Regions from separate parts of the Pantoea sp. Ae19-2 genome, predicted to be linked through region 3. Evidence: predicted binding sites of a transcription regulator. Region 3 holds the regulator's gene; each other region holds the start of a gene.
The links. The regulator Fur, encoded in region 3, represses iron uptake genes when iron is present. The targets are predictions, from matches to a motif close to ATAATAATGAGAACNACTATCAA.

Region 1 (5,964 bases), 910 kb from region 3:
CGGCTAAAATTGCATCGTCCTTCATGAGCATCAGCCAGGTATCAAGTACACGTGGGGGCAGGAAATCGTCAACATCAACGAAAGAAATAAAGGTACCCTTTGCGGCGTCCAGCCCACAGTTACGCGCTGAAGAAACCCCGCCATTAGGCTTATCGATGATCAATACACCAGGATAATTCTGGTATTCATTCAACAGTTCAAGTGAATTATCGCTGGATCCATCATTCACCAGAATCAGTTCACAGCGCTCAGCCTGTGGCTGCTTAAGAATACTCTTAACGCAGCGCGCAATAAATTCGGCGCCATTGTAAACGGGCACAATAAATGACACTAAAGGGCCCTGCTGATTATTAATCATATAACCTCTGGTGTGACAAATTTATTAAAATGAAATGCAGAGAGATGGCCAGTTAGTCCCAACTATTTTTTATTTGAACAATTTTTGGCTACTCTAAATCAGTCGTATGTAGGCACATCGTCAATTTTTGTATCAAAATGTTTTAAAGAACTCCAGTGATAAAAAAAACCAAAAAAAACAAAACAATAACAGATAAATTAGGAGTATTCTGTAATTTATAAAGGACCTGGAATACCGTCTGAAATGCACAAAGGATGGTATATTCCACTTTACACAAATGCGGATCGTTTTCGCAATAAGCCGGCTCTACAAACCGCCCCACAATGCGAAATCAGGACTCTCTTAATCGTAGTCTTACGGGGAGGAAGTGAGGATTCTGTCTCAGGAATAAGAATATCCTTATAATAGCCATCAAAATGCTAAAGGCGGCATAACTAAAAAAACAGCAAAGTCCACAACTAAATAAATATATAAAGCAGAAGACGCCATCGTGTTTAATTAACGTTTAACTTCATGCATCGGTGTATTGAAGATATATCGCCACGCTAAATATTCACGCGGCTGATATATCGAATACTCTTTTTTGCTTAAACGGCCTGTTTTTTTAAACATCACATTTTGGCCGGTAGCCGTCATGCTCACACGGGCCTATGAGCACGCACTATGTATTGTACCTAAATCGAAACAGGCTGAGGGCCAATCAACTGCCGCGTGATTAAGGCTGTTGTCAGCGGGCACAGTGGTTTTCAGGATCGGGGCAACTGACAACGCCCTGGCGTCGGACCATCAGTACCATTGCGCCCATCACGCCAACAGCAACAGAGGCGAGTTCCGGGCGCTGATTCGTCGCACGGCAAACGCCCTAACCTGTATGCTGATGTTTGGCGCATCCCTGGCAGCCCCCACAACCCACTGAGGTTGCCACGCTGGAAAAAGGCGTCACCTTCACGCGCGTGCTGAATCGCCGCAGCAGAACAAACACCACAGCGTTGACCATTACGACACCGATCAGGCAAAGCGCACTCACGCCAGGGTGGCTGCGGAAGCTGACGCTCTGATAAAACAGCGTGGCGACGGAATAGGCGACGTTTAAACCCCAAAAGAATGAAAACAGCATCCAGTTTCTTCCAGCCTCGCGGGCAATCGCCCCCATAACCGAGACGCAGGGCACGTAAAGCAGCACAAAAATTAAGTAGCTGTAAGCGGCAAAGCCGTTGCCAAACTTCGCACTCATCACGCCCATCTGCCTGGCATTTATTTCACTGTCTCCTTTGCTGGCCTCGATAGGATTTGCCAGCGCGCTCAGGCGAAACGCCGCTTGCAGACTGTTGCCGGTTTCTGTGAGTGCGTCGCCCAGCTCACCTAACAGATCAAAGTGCTGCGGATCAAAGGCACCGCTTTGCACATCTTCTCCGACATAGAGGCTGTTCAGCGTTCCAACCACCACTTCCTTTGCCATAATGCCGGTGACCAGGCCCACAGTGGCCTGCCAGTTATCCGGAGTGATCCCGATTGGCCGCAGTGCTGGCGTGACGACTTTGCTGGCTGAGGCCAGGGCGGACTGGTTGATATTGTCCACCGTCGATCCGTTAAACGAAAAGCTGCTGAGCAGACCGATAACCATGCTCACTAAAATGATGACCCGTCCGGCACGGATGATAAACATTTTCAGGCGCTGCCAGGTCTGGATCAGCAGGCTCTTGAGATGGGGACGATGATAGACGGGCAGCTCCATCACAAACGGAGACGCTTCTCCACGCAGCAGCGTATGTTTCAGGATCAACCCGGTGATAATCGCCACAGCAATGCCCAGCACGTAAAGGGAAAAGACCAGGCTGGCGCTGTAAGCCCCAAAAAACGTGGCGGCAAATACAGCAAAAATGGCCAGACGAGCGCCGCAGGACATAAAGGGCGCAATCAGCACCGTAAGTAAGCGCTCACGGGGTGTATCGAGCGTGCGGGCGCCCATAACGGATGGCACATTGCAGCCAAAGCCGACGATTAAGGGAACAAAGGATTTACCGGGCAGGCCCAGCGACTGCATCAGGCGATCGATAACAAATGCCGCACGCGCCATGTAACCGGAGTCTTCCAGAAAAGAGAGAAACAGATACATTAGGCCAATCTGCGGCAGAATCGGTAGCACGGTATTGATTCCGGCACCGATTCCCTGTGCCAGAAATACCGTCACCCAGTCGGGAAAGTGAAAGTGAAAACCCAGCCATTGCGTGCCATGAATAAACAGCGCCACCGAACCGCTATCGAATAGTGGCTGGAGGGCGGCACCAATATTGATCGACAGAACAAACATCAGGTACATCACACCCAGAAAAACTGGAATACCTGCCCACCGGTTGAGCACGATGCTGTCCAGTCCTTCAGTCAGCGTGCCCGGCGCCGACTGCTGAATATTACTGACGGCGGCACAGAGCGTCGCAATGGCCTGATAACGGCTGTCGGCGATCACCATCGCCGGATCGCCGCCAGCCGCCTCAACAATCTCGGGCAAATGCGCTACGGCCGCAGGACAAACCTCACGGCTGTGAACATCGCCTTCCAGTAGCTGTAACGCCAGCCAGCGCTGTTTTTGCGCGCTGATATCGCCGGGCATCATAGCGCGGAGCCGGGAAATCGCTGCTTCGATCCCGGACGGGTACACCACCGGCGGCGGCGCGATCTCTTTTTGCCAGCTATCAATGGCGTCTTTCAGCTTAGCGATGCCGTCAGCACGGGTAGAAGTCAGGGTGACAACCGGACAGCCCAGACGGGCTGAGAGTGCAGCGATATCAATGCGAATGTTATGGCTGGCCGCAATGTCCTGCATAGTCAGCGCCACAATGCAGGGAACCCCCAGTTCCAGTAACTGAAACGTCAGGAAAAGATGGCTCTCCAGGTTTGAACTGTCGATCACGTTCACAATCAGGTCGGCGTGATCGTCAAACAGGTATCGGCAGGCGATGCTTTCATCAACAGAGCCGTCCGCCGAACAGGTGGTGAGCGAGCGGGTGCCTGGCAAATCCACCAGTCGCACATCCGTTGTGGCGGTAAAAAACTGCCCTTCTTTACGTTCGACAGTGACGCCGGCCCAGTTGCCGACGCGCTGACGTGCGCCAGTAAGCTGGTTAAACAGCGTGGTTTTGCCGGTATTTGGGTTGCCAATCAGGCCTAGAGTCAATGTTTTCATCAGCGTATTTCTTCCAGCATGACGGACGCCAGGTCCTGCTGCCTGACCGCAAGGCTCACGCGACGCGTGCGGACCTGAACGGGATCGCCCAGCGGTGCGATCCGAACGACCTCAATCAGCGTGCCGGGTAACATGCCCATAGTTAATAATTTTTGCCGCCAGGCGGGATGAATAGAATGTTGGTATCCCCTGATGCGATAGGTTGTACCTGGTGTAATTTGCATGGCCTTATCCGTTCCGGTAACAGCAGAAAGGGATTATACAAATGATAACTATTCTTGTTTATTGATCTGGATGGGCAGAACCCCAGGAAAGCAGAAATGAATGGGGTGGTGGCGATCGGGATAAGCGGGCCTGTTCAACAACGGGCCGTGGCCAGCGCAAGGCCGTGCGCTGGCCGGGTTTGTTACATGGCCGCCTGCCTGTCTGACTTAAATAAAATTAAACCTTGCTTAATACGTTCAACCTCTATAGTGTAGCGACATCGGTTTGGAACACAGACCTTATGAAAGCAGTTTTAGTAAAGCAGTCCTCAGTTCAAGCGTCATTCCCAGATGCCCTTCTTCATGAGCCTCCTCCTAAGTGCCCAATAAGTAAAATCTGCAAAACAGGCCATCTTCGTCACCTTGCGTGGCTCAAAATGAAAAGGACACATCTATGTCAACTAAAATGACTGGTTTAGTAAAATGGTTTAACGCTGATAAAGGCTTCGGCTTTATTTCTCCTCAGGACGGCAGCAAAGATGTATTCGTACATTTCTCTGCTATTCAGAGCAGCGATTTCAAAACATTAGATGAAGGCCAGAAAGTGGAGTTCTCAATCGAGAACGGTCCTAAAGGTCCTTCAGCTGGCAATGTTGTTGCTCTGTAACAGCTGATGCCCTCACGACCGCTTACGATAGCGATGATGGCAACAGCCTGAGCAGTTAAGTCGTTGTGAAAAGAACCCGCCTTGTGCGGGTTTTTTTATGCCTGTCATAAACTGCATTCGCCCTTGCTGCAGCCTTCCAGAATATTGTTCGCCCTCCATTGCGCCAGCACGCCTGACATCCGCTAACCTCTGCATCGCTTGCACGAATAACGCCAGTGGGAGAAAAGCGCCGGGCATCAGGTTTTCATTATTATTTCAAAGCGTTATTATATTCACGTGAAAATACAGGCATCGGGTGTGCAAAATAACGACGCATGGGCGCAAACCGTGGACCTTTTTATTATTCTCAGATCACAATAATGTATCTGATGGTACATTTTAGCCGCGCTGCCTTTTATCATTGAGACGATGTTCCCCAAGGGCTCGCTAACATTTTCTCTCTTCAGAAAAGCCGCTTTTATTTCTTAGTTATTGTCATAGATCACATTATTTATCGCGTCACTATTAAGCTAATCATTTTAATACCGATAAACCTGTATCACCTTTTACCGGGATTACTGCAATGCTTAAAAACCTTAAAATCACGACGGGTATTGTTGCCGTGTTATTTCTTTTTAGTGCGCTATTGACCATTACGGGCTTTCTTTTTTATTCCTCTGTCAGTCAGGCCGGGCGCAATTTCTCGCATACTGAACAACTTACGCTGCAGCAACAACAGTTGAGCGACAGTGTACAAACGCTGATTAAAACCCGCGTGACGATCAGCCGCGTGGCGATTCGCTTCCTTAAAAACCAGAAAGATCCGGCGTCACTGGCGTCTATTGCCAAACTGCTGGAGGTGGCAAAACAATCCGCCGATAAAGCTGATGAGTATTTCCAGGCTTATAAGACCGCACCCGCATTACCGGGTCAGCATGCTGAGGTGACAAAAAATGTCGAGGCGGCTTACAACAAGATGCACGAAACAATGCTCGCCTCAGTAGACTTCCTGAAAAATAATAACTATCAGGGTTACGGGAATCTTGATGCGCAGGAAGCTCAGGATAATCTGGATAAGGCTTATCAGACATGGCGCAGTGCGAACTACCAGTTAATGAAGCAGATAGCCGCTGAAAACGATAGCAACTACAGTAATATGCTGTGGACGTTGCTGATTATCGCGATCATTGCCCTTGTCACCGTTGCCACTGTTTGGGCCGGTCTGAGAACCCTGCTGCTGAAACCGCTGAGCATGGCGACGGATTACATGCGTGCTATCTCTGCCGGTGATCTGACTCAGGAGATCGCCAGTGAGAGTCAAAATGAAACCGGCAGACTGCTTCGCCAGCTCGAAGAGATGCGCAGTGCGCTGGTTGTCACCATCCGCTCTGTGGATGATGCCACGCAGTCAATTTTTACCGGCGCGGCAGAAGTTTCTGCCGGCAGTACCGATCTCTCCTCGCGCACCGAACAACAGGCCGCAGCCCTTGAGGAAACCGCAGCCAGCATGGAGCAGCTCACCTCAACGGTAAAACTGAACGCGGAAAATGCTCAGCAGGCAACCACCATGGCG
Region 2 (5,964 bases), 1.2 Mb from region 3:
GCACTGCCAGCAGTTTACGGGCGCAGGCCAGATAAGAAATGTCGGTGTACACCTTACGGGTATAAACCGGATAGCCTTCCAGCCCTTCCACCTGGGCGCGTTTGATCTCGCTGTCCCAGTAAGCGCCTTTCACCAGGCGAATCATGAGACGACGACGGCTGCGTTGGGCCAGATCTGTCAGCTCATCAATCACAAACGGGCAACGCTTCATATAAGCCTGAATCACGAAACCTATGCCGTTCCAGCCTTCAAGCTCGGGTTCAAAACACAACCGCTCCAGCATATCGAGAGACAGCTCTAAACGATCGGCCTCTTCCGCATCAATGTTAATGCCGATGTCGTAAGAGCGGGCCAACAGGGTCAGCGACTTCAGAATCGGATACAGCTCATCCATCACCCGATCATACTGCGCGCGGCTGTAGCGCGGATGGAGTGCGGACAGCTTGATAGAAATGCCCGGGCCTTCATAGATGCCCCGACCGTTTGAGGCTTTACCAATGGCGTGAATCGCCTGCTGATAAGAAACCAGATAGGCTTTGGCATCGCTGGCCGTCAGGGCGGCTTCACCCAGCATATCGTAGGAGTAACGAAAGCCTTTTTCTTCAAGCTTGCGGGCGTTGGCCAGGGCTTCGGCAATGGTTTCACCGGTCACGAACTGTTCGCCCATCAGGCGCATCGCCATATCCACGCCTTTCCGGATGAGCGGCTCGCCGCTCTTGCCAATAATTCGGTTGAGCGAGCGCGACAGGTTGACTTCATTGTGCGTTGAGACCAGACGGCCCGTAAACAGTAATCCCCACGTCGCGGCGTTCACAAACAGTGACGGGCTGCGGCCAAGATGTGACTGCCAGTTACCGTTGCTGATCTTGTCGCGGATCAGCGCATCGCGGGTGGGCTTATCCGGGATACGCAACAAAGCCTCGGCCAGGCACATTAATGCCACACCTTCCTGAGAGGAGAGTGAAAACTCCTGCAGCAGGCTTTGCACCATGCCGGCACGGCCGGTCGCCCCTTTTTGGTGCCTCAGCTTGTCGGCCAGCTGGTGCGCCAGCTGCTGCGTTTTTTCTGCCAGTGCGGCGGGAAGGCGCGCTTGCTCAAGCAACATGGGAACCGCATCAGTTTCAGGACGGCGCCAGGCGGCTGTCACCGCAGAGCGGGCGACCGACTGCGGCAAAATGTTTTCGGCGAATTCAAGGAAGGGCTGAACCATCTCTTCCGGGGCAAGCTCATCGGACGCTGAGTCGTTAAGCTGCAGGGGGATCTCATCCACCGTTTCACCCGCATCTAACTGGGTCAGATAATTAAAGATCGCCTGTTTAATCAGCCAGTGAGGCGTGCGATCGAGTTTCTGCGCCGCCAGTTTAATACGGTTGCGGGTGGCTTCATCCAGCTTCACCCCCATGGTTGTTGTTCCCATGATTTTCTCTTCCTTAAAACGGTTTTGACCAGAGCATGGGCTGCACTATTACCCATGTTGCAACTTTGTGCAACCAGGTTAAATGTGACCTCGGTTGCACACTTTGAAACCCCTTTTTTAATTAACATTTAAAAGCGGCACAAATCTTGCTGCAAAAAACTCGCCAAAGTTGCAACCCCATTCAATTTAAAGGGTGAAATCATTGCAAAGGTGCAACTTTATTGTGAGCGGGCGCAACCTGTGAGCATTAAAAAGGTATTGAGAGGTGAAACTGATGTGACGGATGTGTTAAATGCATTGTGTGCGCCGTGCCTTTACGGCAGGATACCGCGCCTTAAGGGAAATCGCTTTCTCTTGATGCGGTAACAGCCTGACGCCTTCACGTTCCGAGGGGGGCAGGAAAAAGATTTCTCTCAAGAGATCGGATAATAACGGAGAAACAAATGACAGTAAGTACGCCAATGTTGGTGACCTTTTTAATTTATATCCTTGGGATGGTGCTTATCGGTTTTATTGCCTGGCGCTCAACGAAAAACTTCGACGACTATATTCTGGGCGGGCGCAGCCTGGGCAGTGTCGTGACTGCGCTGTCCGCTGGAGCCTCCGATATGAGTGGATGGTTGCTAATGGGATTGCCGGGTGCCATTTTTCTTTCCGGTATCTCTGAAAGCTGGATCGCCATTGGCCTGATTATTGGTGCATGGTTTAACTGGAAGATTGTCGCGGGGCGCTTACGGGTTCAGACGGAACATCATGATAACGCCCTGACGCTGCCTGACTTCTTTACCAGCCGCTTTGAAGATCGCAGCAAAATCTTGCGGGTCATTTCTGCCGTGGTGATTCTGGTGTTTTTCACTATCTACTGCGCATCAGGCGTGGTGGCAGGCGCGCGTCTGTTTGAAAGCACCTTTGGTATGGATTACTCCACCGCCCTCTGGGCCGGTGCCGCCGCCACCATTCTGTATACCCTGGTGGGCGGATTCCTGGCGGTGAGCTGGACGGATACCGTTCAGGCCAGCCTGATGATCTTCGCGCTGATCCTGACGCCAGTCATCGTGGTCATCGCCGTGGGTGGCTGGAGCGATTCGATGGCGGTGATTGAGGCCAAAAATGCTGAAAACGTCGATATGTTCAAAGGCCTGAATTTCGTGGCCGTGCTGTCACTGCTGGGCTGGGGACTGGGCTATTTCGGTCAGCCTCATATCCTGGCACGTTTTATGGCGGCGGATTCACATCGTTCCATTCGTACCGCGCGCCGTATCGGCATGGCGTGGATGATTCTCTGTCTGGCGGGCGCGGTGGCCGTGGGCTTCTTTGGGATCGCCTATTTCCACAATAATCCTTCTCTGGCTGCGGGCGTTTCACAGAATGGAGAGCGCGTCTTTATTGAGCTGGCACGTATTCTGTTTAATCCGTGGATTGCCGGTATTTTATTGTCTGCCATTCTGGCGGCGGTCATGTCCACGCTCAGCTGCCAGCTGCTGGTCTGCTCCAGTGCGCTGACGGAAGATTTGTACAAAGGCTTTTTACGCAAGAATGCCAGCCAGAAAGAACTGGTTTGGGTAGGGCGCCTCATGGTGCTGCTGGTAGCGTTAGTGGCCATCGCGCTGGCGTCGAATCCCGAAAATCGGGTGTTAGGCCTGGTCAGCTATGCATGGGCCGGTTTTGGCGCGGCATTTGGACCGGTAGTCCTGTTTGGCGTGTGCTGGAAACGCATGAACCGCAATGGTGCGCTGGCGGGAATGATTGTCGGTGCGGTCACGGTACTGGTATGGAAACAGTATGGCTGGCTCGGCCTGTATGAAATCATTCCGGGCTTTATTTTTGCCAGTATCGCCATTGTGGTCTTCAGCCTGGCAGGCCGTGAACCTTCTGCAGCGGCCATTGAACGCTTCGATGCTGCCGAGACAGAATTCCAGACTAAATAAGGCGTGAACGTGTTGAAAAGCCTGCCCTGTAAAGGGTGGGTTTTTTTTTGGCCTGCGTCTGGCACAGACAGTTACGAAATTATTTCACGGAGGAACTTGTTTTTTTCTGAGTGGTAATGATAATCGGTATCGTTCGTTTTTACGTAAATTTACGTCCCATTGACGCTGCTTAACATTCAAGAGGTCGACGATGTTCGTTCCCTTTCTCATCATGCTGCGTGAAGGCCTGGAGGCAGCGCTCATCGTGAGCCTTATTGCCAGCTACCTGAAAAGGACGCAGCGCACACAATGGTTCCCTGCCATGTGGGCGGGTGTGTTTATTGCCGCTGCGCTTTGCCTTGCGCTGGGCATCGTCATTAACCAGACCACAGGGGAGTTTCCTCAGAAGCAGCAAGAGCTTTTTGAAGGCATTGTTGCGGTGGTCGCGGTCGTCATCCTGACCTCAATGGTGTTCTGGATGCGCCGGGTGGCGCGCAATATCAAGCTGGAACTGGAGCAGGCGGTCGATCAGGCTTTACAGAAATCAGCCGGGGGCGGCCTGGCCCTGGTCCTGATGGTGTTTCTTGCCGTCGCCCGGGAAGGGCTGGAGTCAGTGTTCTTTTTACTGGCCGCCTTCACTCAGGACGTCGGTTATGCGCCGCCGCTGGGTGCCGTGCTTGGCCTGGCGACGGCCGTTGTGCTGGGCATGTTGATCTACTGGGGCGGGGTTCGTCTGAATATGGCGCACTTTTTCCGCTGGACCAGCCTTTTTATTCTTCTGGTGGCCGCGGGGCTGGCAGCTGGCGCTATCCGTGCCTTTCATGAAGCCGGGCTGTGGAACCATTTTCAGCAGGTGGCGTTCGATATGAGTAACACCTTATCGACCCATTCACTGTTTGGCACGCTGCTTGAAGGCATTCTGGGTTATCAGGAAGCCCCCAGCGTAAGTGAAGTGGCCGTCTGGCTGCTTTATTTGATTCCGGCATTATTACTGTTTGTTATGCCTGCACGTGCTGGAACCTCAGCCGCTGCGCGCTAACGCGTTTACCAGGCGCGTCAGGCGCGCCTCTGACTGAATAGGGAAAAATATGAAGAAGCGTTTTCGTCGTCACGCGGTGCTGGCTTCGCTGCTGGCGGTTTCCGGCTCCACACTGGCTGCAGCCATTCCACAGGTTAGCGTGAGTGTCACGGACAAGCAGTGTGAACCGATGTCACTGACGGTTCAGGCGGGCAAGACTCAGTTTCTAATCAAAAACAACAGCCAAAAGGCGCTGGAATGGGAAATCCTTAAAGGGGTGATGGTGGTTGAGGAGCGCGAAAATATTGCGCCCGGCTTCAGTCAAAAACTGACCGCCAACCTTGAAGCGGGCGAATATGAAATGACCTGCGGCCTGCTGACGAACCCGAAAGGCAAGCTGATTGTCCAGGGCGGCGCGGGCAAAAACGTGCAGAAAGGTAAAACAGAACTGATGCAGCTGGCGGGTCCAATTAACGCCTACAAAGCCTACGTGACGGACGAAGTCAACCAGCTGGTGGCGGGAACCCAGGCCTTTACGGATGCGGTGAAAGCCGGAGATATCGAAAAAGCCAAAGCGCTGTTTGCCCCCACGCGCCAGCATTACGAACGTATAGAGCCGATAGCTGAGCTGTTCTCCGATCTGGATGGTCGCATTGACTCCCGTGAAGATGATTATGAGAAAAAGGCTGAAGACCCGAAATTCACCGGTTTTCACCGGCTTGAGAAAGCGTTGTTTGCCGATAATAGCACCAAAGATATGGCGGGCTATGCCGAGCAGTTAAACAACGACGTGCGCGATTTGCAGAAACGCGTTAGCGAGTTGGCGTTCCCACCGGCCAAGGTCGTGGGCGGCGCCGCAGGGCTGATCGAAGAAGTGGCTTCCAGTAAAATCTCCGGCGAAGAAGATCGTTACAGCCGTACCGACCTGTGGGATTTCCGGGCGAACGTGGATGGCGCGCAAAAAATTGTCGAGCTGTTGCGCCCCGTCCTGAAGCAGGCAAATCCAGCGCTTCTGGCAAAAGTGGATGCCAATTTCGCGAAAGTTGACGAGATTCTGGATAAATACCGCAGCGGTCAGGGTTATGAATCGTATGAAAAACTGACGCCAGCCGATCGAACCGCGCTGAAAGGGCCGATTACTGCCCTGGCGGAAGATCTTTCTCTGCTGCGTGGCACCTTAGGCCTGGATTGATGATGGATAAGGATAAGGCGTTAAGCCAGCCATCGCGCCGCCGTTTATTGAAAGGACTGGGAATGCTGGGCGGCGCGGCGGCCGTCAGCGGTGGGTGCCCGTTTCATGCCGCGGCCGCCGAAAACCCGGACAGCTTTTCGCCCGGCACGGTAACGCCGAACGCGCGTCAGCAAGTGCAGCCCTTTTATGGCGTGCATCAATCCGGCATTACGACGCCACAGCAGGCGTCAATGATGCTGGTCGCGTTCGATGTGCTGACCCGCGATAAGCAGGAACTGCAGCGTTTGTTCAAACTGCTTACGCAGCGCATCGCGTTTCTGACCCGGGGCGGGATGGCGCCCGCGGTGACCAACCCACAGCTGCCGCCGCTGGATTCAGGCATTCTGGGGGCCGAGATTGCCCCGGACAACCTGACGATGACGGTTTCCGT
Region 3 (5,964 bases):
AGCGACAAGCGCGTTGTGGCCCCCATTGCGGGCACCGTGGTGAAAATCTTTAACACTAACCATGCGTTCTGCCTGGAAAGTGAAAACGGGGTGGAGATCGTGGTGCACATGGGGCTGGATACCGTGGCGCTGGGCGGTCAGGGCTTTACCCGTTTAGTGGAAGAGGGCGCTCAGGTCACGGCAGGTCAGCCGGTGCTGGAGATGGATCTTGACTATCTCAACGCCCATGCCCGCTCGATGATAAGTCCGGTGGTGGTCAGCAATATTGAAGACTTCGCAGGATTAACGCTGTTGACGCAGGGCCAGGTGATCGCGGGTGAAACCCCGCTGTATGAAATTAAAGGCTAATTCGCTGTATCAACAATAAAAGGCAGGAAGCGATTCCTGCCTTTTTTATTTTAAACGCCCAACAAACGGTTGTTTCTCTGCAACGCTTTGTGGATCATACCCGGATATTACGTGGTATAAACCACCCTTTCTACGCGTTGAGGATTTTGAGATGAGTGAGGCTGAAGCCCGCCCAACTAACTTTATTCGTCAGATTATTGACGAGGATTTGGCGAGCGGGAAGCACAGCAGTGTGCATACCCGTTTCCCGCCAGAGCCAAATGGTTATCTGCACATCGGTCATGCTAAATCAATCTGCCTGAATTTTGGTATTGCACAAGACTATCAGGGCGAGTGCAATCTGCGTTTTGACGATACCAATCCGGTTAAAGAGGATATGGAATTTGTTGAGTCCATCAAGCGTGATGTGCAGTGGTTGGGTTTTTCGTGGAGTGGCGACGTTCGTTATTCATCTGACTATTTTGATCAGCTTTACCAGTATGCGGTTGAACTGATCGGAAAGGGACTTGCCTATGTTGATGAACTGACCCCTGAAGAAATTCGTGAATACCGGGGAACGTTAACCGCGCCGGGTAAAAACAGCCCATACCGCGATCGCAGCGTGGAAGAGAACCTTGCCCTGTTTGAAAAAATGCGCAACGGTGAATTTGCAGAAGGTAAAGCCTGTCTGCGTGCAAAAATTGATATGGCTTCCAGCTTTATCGTTATGCGCGACCCGGTGCTGTACCGCATTAAGTTTGCTGAACATCATCAAACCGGCAACAAATGGTGCATCTACCCGATGTACGATTTTACCCACTGCATTTCCGATGCGCTGGAAGGCATTACGCATTCACTCTGTACACTGGAGTTCCAGGATAACCGCCGTCTGTATGACTGGGTGCTGGACAACATCACGATTCCGGTTCATCCACGTCAGTACGAATTTTCGCGCCTGAATCTTGAATATGCGGTGATGTCAAAACGCAAACTCACGCAGCTGGTCAGTGAGAAGCATGTGGAAGGCTGGGACGATCCCCGTATGTTAACCGTGTCCGGCCTGCGTCGCCGTGGTTATACCGCGGCCTCAATCCGTGAGTTTTGCCGGCGTATTGGTATTACCAAGCAGGACAACATTGTTGAAATGGCCTCGCTGGAGTCTTGTATCCGCGACGATCTCAATGAAAATGCGCCACGCGCGATGGCGGTGTTGGATCCGGTTAAGCTGGTGCTGGAAAACCTGCCGGCAGGCCATAACGAAGTGCTTAGCATGCCGAACCATCCTAACAAACCGGAGATGGGGACGCGCGACGTGCCGTTCAGCCGCGAAATCTGGATCGATCGGGCCGATTTCCGTGAAGAAGCTAACAAGCAGTATAAACGCCTGGTGCTGGGTAAAGAGGTGCGCCTGCGTAATGCGTACGTGATCCGAGCCGAGCGTATCGCGAAAGATGAAGAAGGCAATATCACCTGCATCTACTGCACCTGTGATGTGGATACGCTGAGCAAAGATCCTGCTGACGGCCGTAAAGTTAAAGGCGTGATTCACTGGGTGTCCGCTGAACATGCGCTGCCCGCTGAGTTCCGTCTTTACGATCGCCTGTTTAGCGTACCCAATCCTGGCGCGGCAGACGATTTCCTGACCACGATTAATCCCGACTCGCTGGAGGTCAAACAGGGCTTTGTTGAACCCGGCCTGCGTGATGCGGTGGCCAGCGCGCCCTACCAGTTTGAGCGCGAAGGCTACTTCTGTGCCGACAGCGTTTATTCAACCCCTTCACAGTTAGTGTTTAACCGCACGGTAGGTTTACGCGATACCTGGGCGAAAATCGGCGAATAATTTCTCTGTGATGTTGACCGCAGGGTAATCGAAAGGGCGACTTATCGCCCTTTTTTATTGCGGCGATTTTTTTTAGTACCGACGTTTCTCCTGAGCAGAGTCAGAGTATTAATTTTATTTTTGTGGAACCGCTCTCAGTTTAATTTTTTTAATAAATTTCCCAGTGTTAATTCTTTTTTTTCAGGTACGCTAACCCTCTGAAGTATCAGTTTGTGGGTTTAAAAGGAAAAAATGACACTTTTTGCACAGGAAGCCAAACATAGCGTTGTCGTGTTACATCAGCTTATTGAACATATTTTTAATCATGGTCGGGATGGTAGCGACAGTTTTCATCTGCTGCTCTCGCACTTTCATCCCGATTTTAAGATGGTCACGCCGCAGGGAAAACAGCTGAACCTGGATCAGGTTGAAGATCTTTTTCGACGACTGCAGGGGGCAAGGGAAGGGATGCGCATTGCGACCAGTGAGCATGTAATTCTTTCTGAGCATGCGAACGAAGTGACGATTCAGTATCGCGAACTGCAGATGATGAATGGTGAAAATAAAAGCCGTATTTCGCTGGCGATTCTGGACTGCACCACCTCTGTTCCACGCTGGCGCTACCTGCAGGAAACGCTCGTGACCTGAGCGACAGCAATAAAAAAGCCGATGTGAACATCGGCTTTTTTACTTTATACCCGAAAGCGCTTATTTGTCGTGCAGCGTTTCGTCTTCACGGCAGTCGCCCAGTGCACAGTGACCGTACAGGTACAGGCTGTGGTTGGTGAGCTTAATACCATGACGGGTCGCGATTTCACGTTGACGCGTCTCAATGGATTCGTCACTAAATTCAATCACTTTACCGCAATCCAGACAGATCAGGTGGTCGTGATGGTGCTGCTGCGTCAGCTCAAACACCGATTTACCGCCTTCAAAGTTGTGGCGGGTCACGATGCCTGCATCGTCGAACTGGTTAAGCACACGGTAGACCGTGGCCAGTCCAATCTCTTCGCCCATGTCGATCAGGCGTTTATACAGATCTTCCGCGCTGACGTGATGGCATGCAGGTTCCTGAAGCACTTCCAGAATTTTGAGTCTGGGCAATGTGACTTTCAGGCCAGCCTTCTTTAATGCGGTATTGTTGTCAGTCATGCGGATATTGTCCTGTTACTTTAGTCACTCTTGTGGCACGTAGCCTGTATGTCGATCGACCGCCATTCTCATTTGCGTCTCATTATAGAACTGATGCGCTGAAATGAAAACCGATGTCCTTGCGATGCGCCAGCGGCGATGTTCGCTGCGCATGGCATGGAAAGCGGACGAGTCGCATTTCGCGTTTTGTCATCTCAGTTCCTGGGAAATAAGCAGATGATCGATGCGGGTATTCTACAGATTAAATGGGGAAAGTTACAAAAATGTAGCTATTATTTTTATAGGAAAAGCCGTTTGCTCAGTGTGAACCTGCGTCCACACTGAGCTCAGCGCGATCAGGCTTCAATGATTTCTTTGAGCTGCAGCTCATCAAAAATTTGCTTAACCCATTTATCAACGCGTTCGTTGGTCAGCTCTGGCTGGCGATCTTCATCAATAGCCAGACCCAGGAAGTGGTTGTCATCAGCCAGGCCTTTTGACGCTTCGAAGTGGTAACCCTCGGTCGGCCAGTGGCCCACGATGATGGCGCCGTTAGGTTCGATGATGTCACGAATGGTTCCCATGGCATCACAGAAGTACTCTGCGTAATCTTCCTGATCGCCACAGCCAAACAGCGCAACCAGCTTGCCGTTAAAGTCGATCTCTTCCAGCGTCGGGAAGAAGTCATCCCAGTCGCACTGGGCTTCACCGTAATACCAGGTGGGGATGCCCAGCAGCAGAATGTCAAAGGCTTCTAAGTCTTCTTTAGTGCTTTTCGCGATGTCGTGAACTTCTGCAACGTCTTTACCCAGTTGTTTCTGGATCATTTTTGCAATGTTTTCGGTGTTACCGGTATCGCTGCCAAAGAAGATGCCTACGATTGCCATGGGTAAAATAACCTCTTAAATCCTGATGATAGAATGAATGCCGGAGCCTGTTCAGCAAATGATAGCAGACCGCGCAAAAGGGCGGAATGTGTAAAGCCGCGACATTTGTTTCTGTGTGCGGTTTACCCGCGTGAGTCCAGTTTGAGTTGTGCCAGCAGCATTTGTTCAATTAATTCGCTGCGGCTGAGATTGCGCTGCTCAGCCAGCATATTCAGCGCTTCAACGGCTTCACTGTTCATTTTGAGTTCGACACGACGAAGTCCGCGCCCTTTGTCACGTTTCAGTTGATTGCGTTTGTTGATACGCAGTTGTTCATCACGCGTAAGCGGACTGGTTTTTGGGCGACCAGGGCGACGCTCGTTAGCGAACAGATCGAGCGTCGTACGGTCAGTGTGTTCTTTTGCCATGACTTAGTACAACTGAGTGGGCGCGAACGAGACGTTTCCGCTGCGCAGATTAAAGTATTGACTCTTCCCGCGGGCAACCGCGCCCACGGCAAAAATTTAGCGCGCCATCATACTCCAGGCTAACCGCGGACGCCAATCTTAAACTTTTACAGCCAGTTAAGATGTTTTAAAGCGCAAAAAAGCGTCGAATACTGCGTAAAACGGCATCAGGTTTTTCAGCATGGACCCAGTGACCAGCACCACCGATCACATGTGCATGCGCGGCCGGGAACTGCCTGAGTAACGCGTCACGATACTGATTATCCAGATAAGGTGAGTCGCCACCGCGAATAAACAGCGCGGGATGTGGCCAGGCAGGCACCTCCTGCCAGCCGGAGATCAGCGCATAGTTGTCCCATAACACCGGGACATTAAAGCGCCATTCGCCCTGACTGAATGATTTCAGGATGAACTGAATGACGCCGTCCTCATCAATATGGTTGCGCATGATCTCTGCGGCTTCAGTGCGCAAGGTGACGCCAGCGGCCGTGACGGCCCGGATAGCGGCGAAAATCTCGTCATGCCGACGTGTCTGATAGTCAACGGGCGCGATGTCGATCATCACCATCTGTTCGATACGTTCTGGTGCCAGCGCGCTCATTGTCATGGCGATCTTACCGCCCATGGAATGACCAATGACCGCGATCCGCTCAATCCCCTGAGCATCCAGCGTATCCAGCATGTCCTGAGCCATCACCCTGTAGTTCATCTCGTCTGCGCGCGGCGATAGCCCGTGGTTGCGCACATCAACCTGAATAAGCGGTCGATCGTCTTTAAGCCCTCGGGCCAGAATGCCAAGGTTATCAAGACTGCCAAACAGACCATGAATCAGCAGGACAGGTGTGGAATCAGAAGAAGATTGTTCAGTTTGCAGGCGCGCATTCAAAATCATAGCAAAGTTCTTAAGTGTGAGACCTGAGCTTAGGTTATCATGGTTTCACCTTTTCAGGCGCGCTGCTTCCGGCGGCATTAGGACATATTCTGACTTTTGCCCATAAACCGTTTGAATGCTATCAGCCTGTCTGAATTTAACTTTATAATCTTCATGTTAGAACCTGCCTCCTTTTTGAAATGCCGATCAGCAGCTCGGGGTATTCAGAAAATCGCGGGTTCTGTCGTGAGTAAAAAAACCGTACGGAATAAGATGAAAACGATCGAAGTTGACGAAGAGCTCTACCGTTATATTGCCAGCCACACGCAACACATTGGCGAAAGTGCATCCGATATTCTGCGCCGTATGCTGAAGTTTACTGCCGGTCAGCCCGCGGCGGTCAATGACACGCAGCCCGTCTCCGCACCGGCCCCGTCTAAAGCGGCACCGTCGGCAGGTAATGAATCGCGCCCTCAGGATCGT

Region 1: a site for Fur is predicted at 3,802-3,824, ahead of feoA (ferrous iron transporter A). Genes of this name have one in related genera too.
Region 2: a site for Fur is predicted at 3,462-3,484, ahead of efeU (iron uptake transporter permease EfeU). Genes of this name have one in related genera too.

The regions. Positions count from the first base shown of each region.
Region 1 is NZ_JBCHWE010000001.1:3,496,695-3,502,658, forward strand. Features, by position in the region: gene AAIE03_RS16115 (glycosyltransferase family 2 protein) at 1-358, opposite strand, end outside; gene feoB (Fe(2+) transporter permease subunit FeoB) at 1,221-3,542, opposite strand; gene feoA (ferrous iron transporter A) at 3,542-3,766, opposite strand; gene cspE (transcription antiterminator/RNA stability regulator CspE) at 4,200-4,412, shown strand; gene AAIE03_RS16135 (methyl-accepting chemotaxis protein) at 4,975-5,964, shown strand, end outside.
Region 2 is NZ_JBCHWE010000001.1:1,355,529-1,361,492, forward strand. Features, by position in the region: gene putA (trifunctional transcriptional regulator/proline dehydrogenase/L-glutamate gamma-semialdehyde dehydrogenase) at 1-1,417, opposite strand, end outside; gene putP (sodium/proline symporter PutP) at 1,861-3,345, shown strand; gene efeU (iron uptake transporter permease EfeU) at 3,536-4,363, shown strand; gene efeO (iron uptake system protein EfeO) at 4,413-5,534, shown strand; gene efeB (iron uptake transporter deferrochelatase/peroxidase subunit) at 5,534-5,964, shown strand, end outside.
Region 3 is NZ_JBCHWE010000001.1:2,589,972-2,595,935, reverse strand. Features, by position in the region: gene nagE (N-acetylglucosamine-specific PTS transporter subunit IIBC) at 1-348, shown strand, start outside; gene glnS (glutamine--tRNA ligase) at 500-2,167, shown strand; gene AAIE03_RS12040 (hypothetical protein) at 2,399-2,794, shown strand; gene fur (ferric iron uptake transcriptional regulator) at 2,855-3,298, opposite strand; gene fldA (flavodoxin FldA) at 3,634-4,164, opposite strand; gene ybfE (LexA regulated protein) at 4,287-4,571, opposite strand; gene ybfF (esterase) at 4,738-5,502, opposite strand; gene seqA (replication initiation negative regulator SeqA) at 5,755-5,964, shown strand, end outside.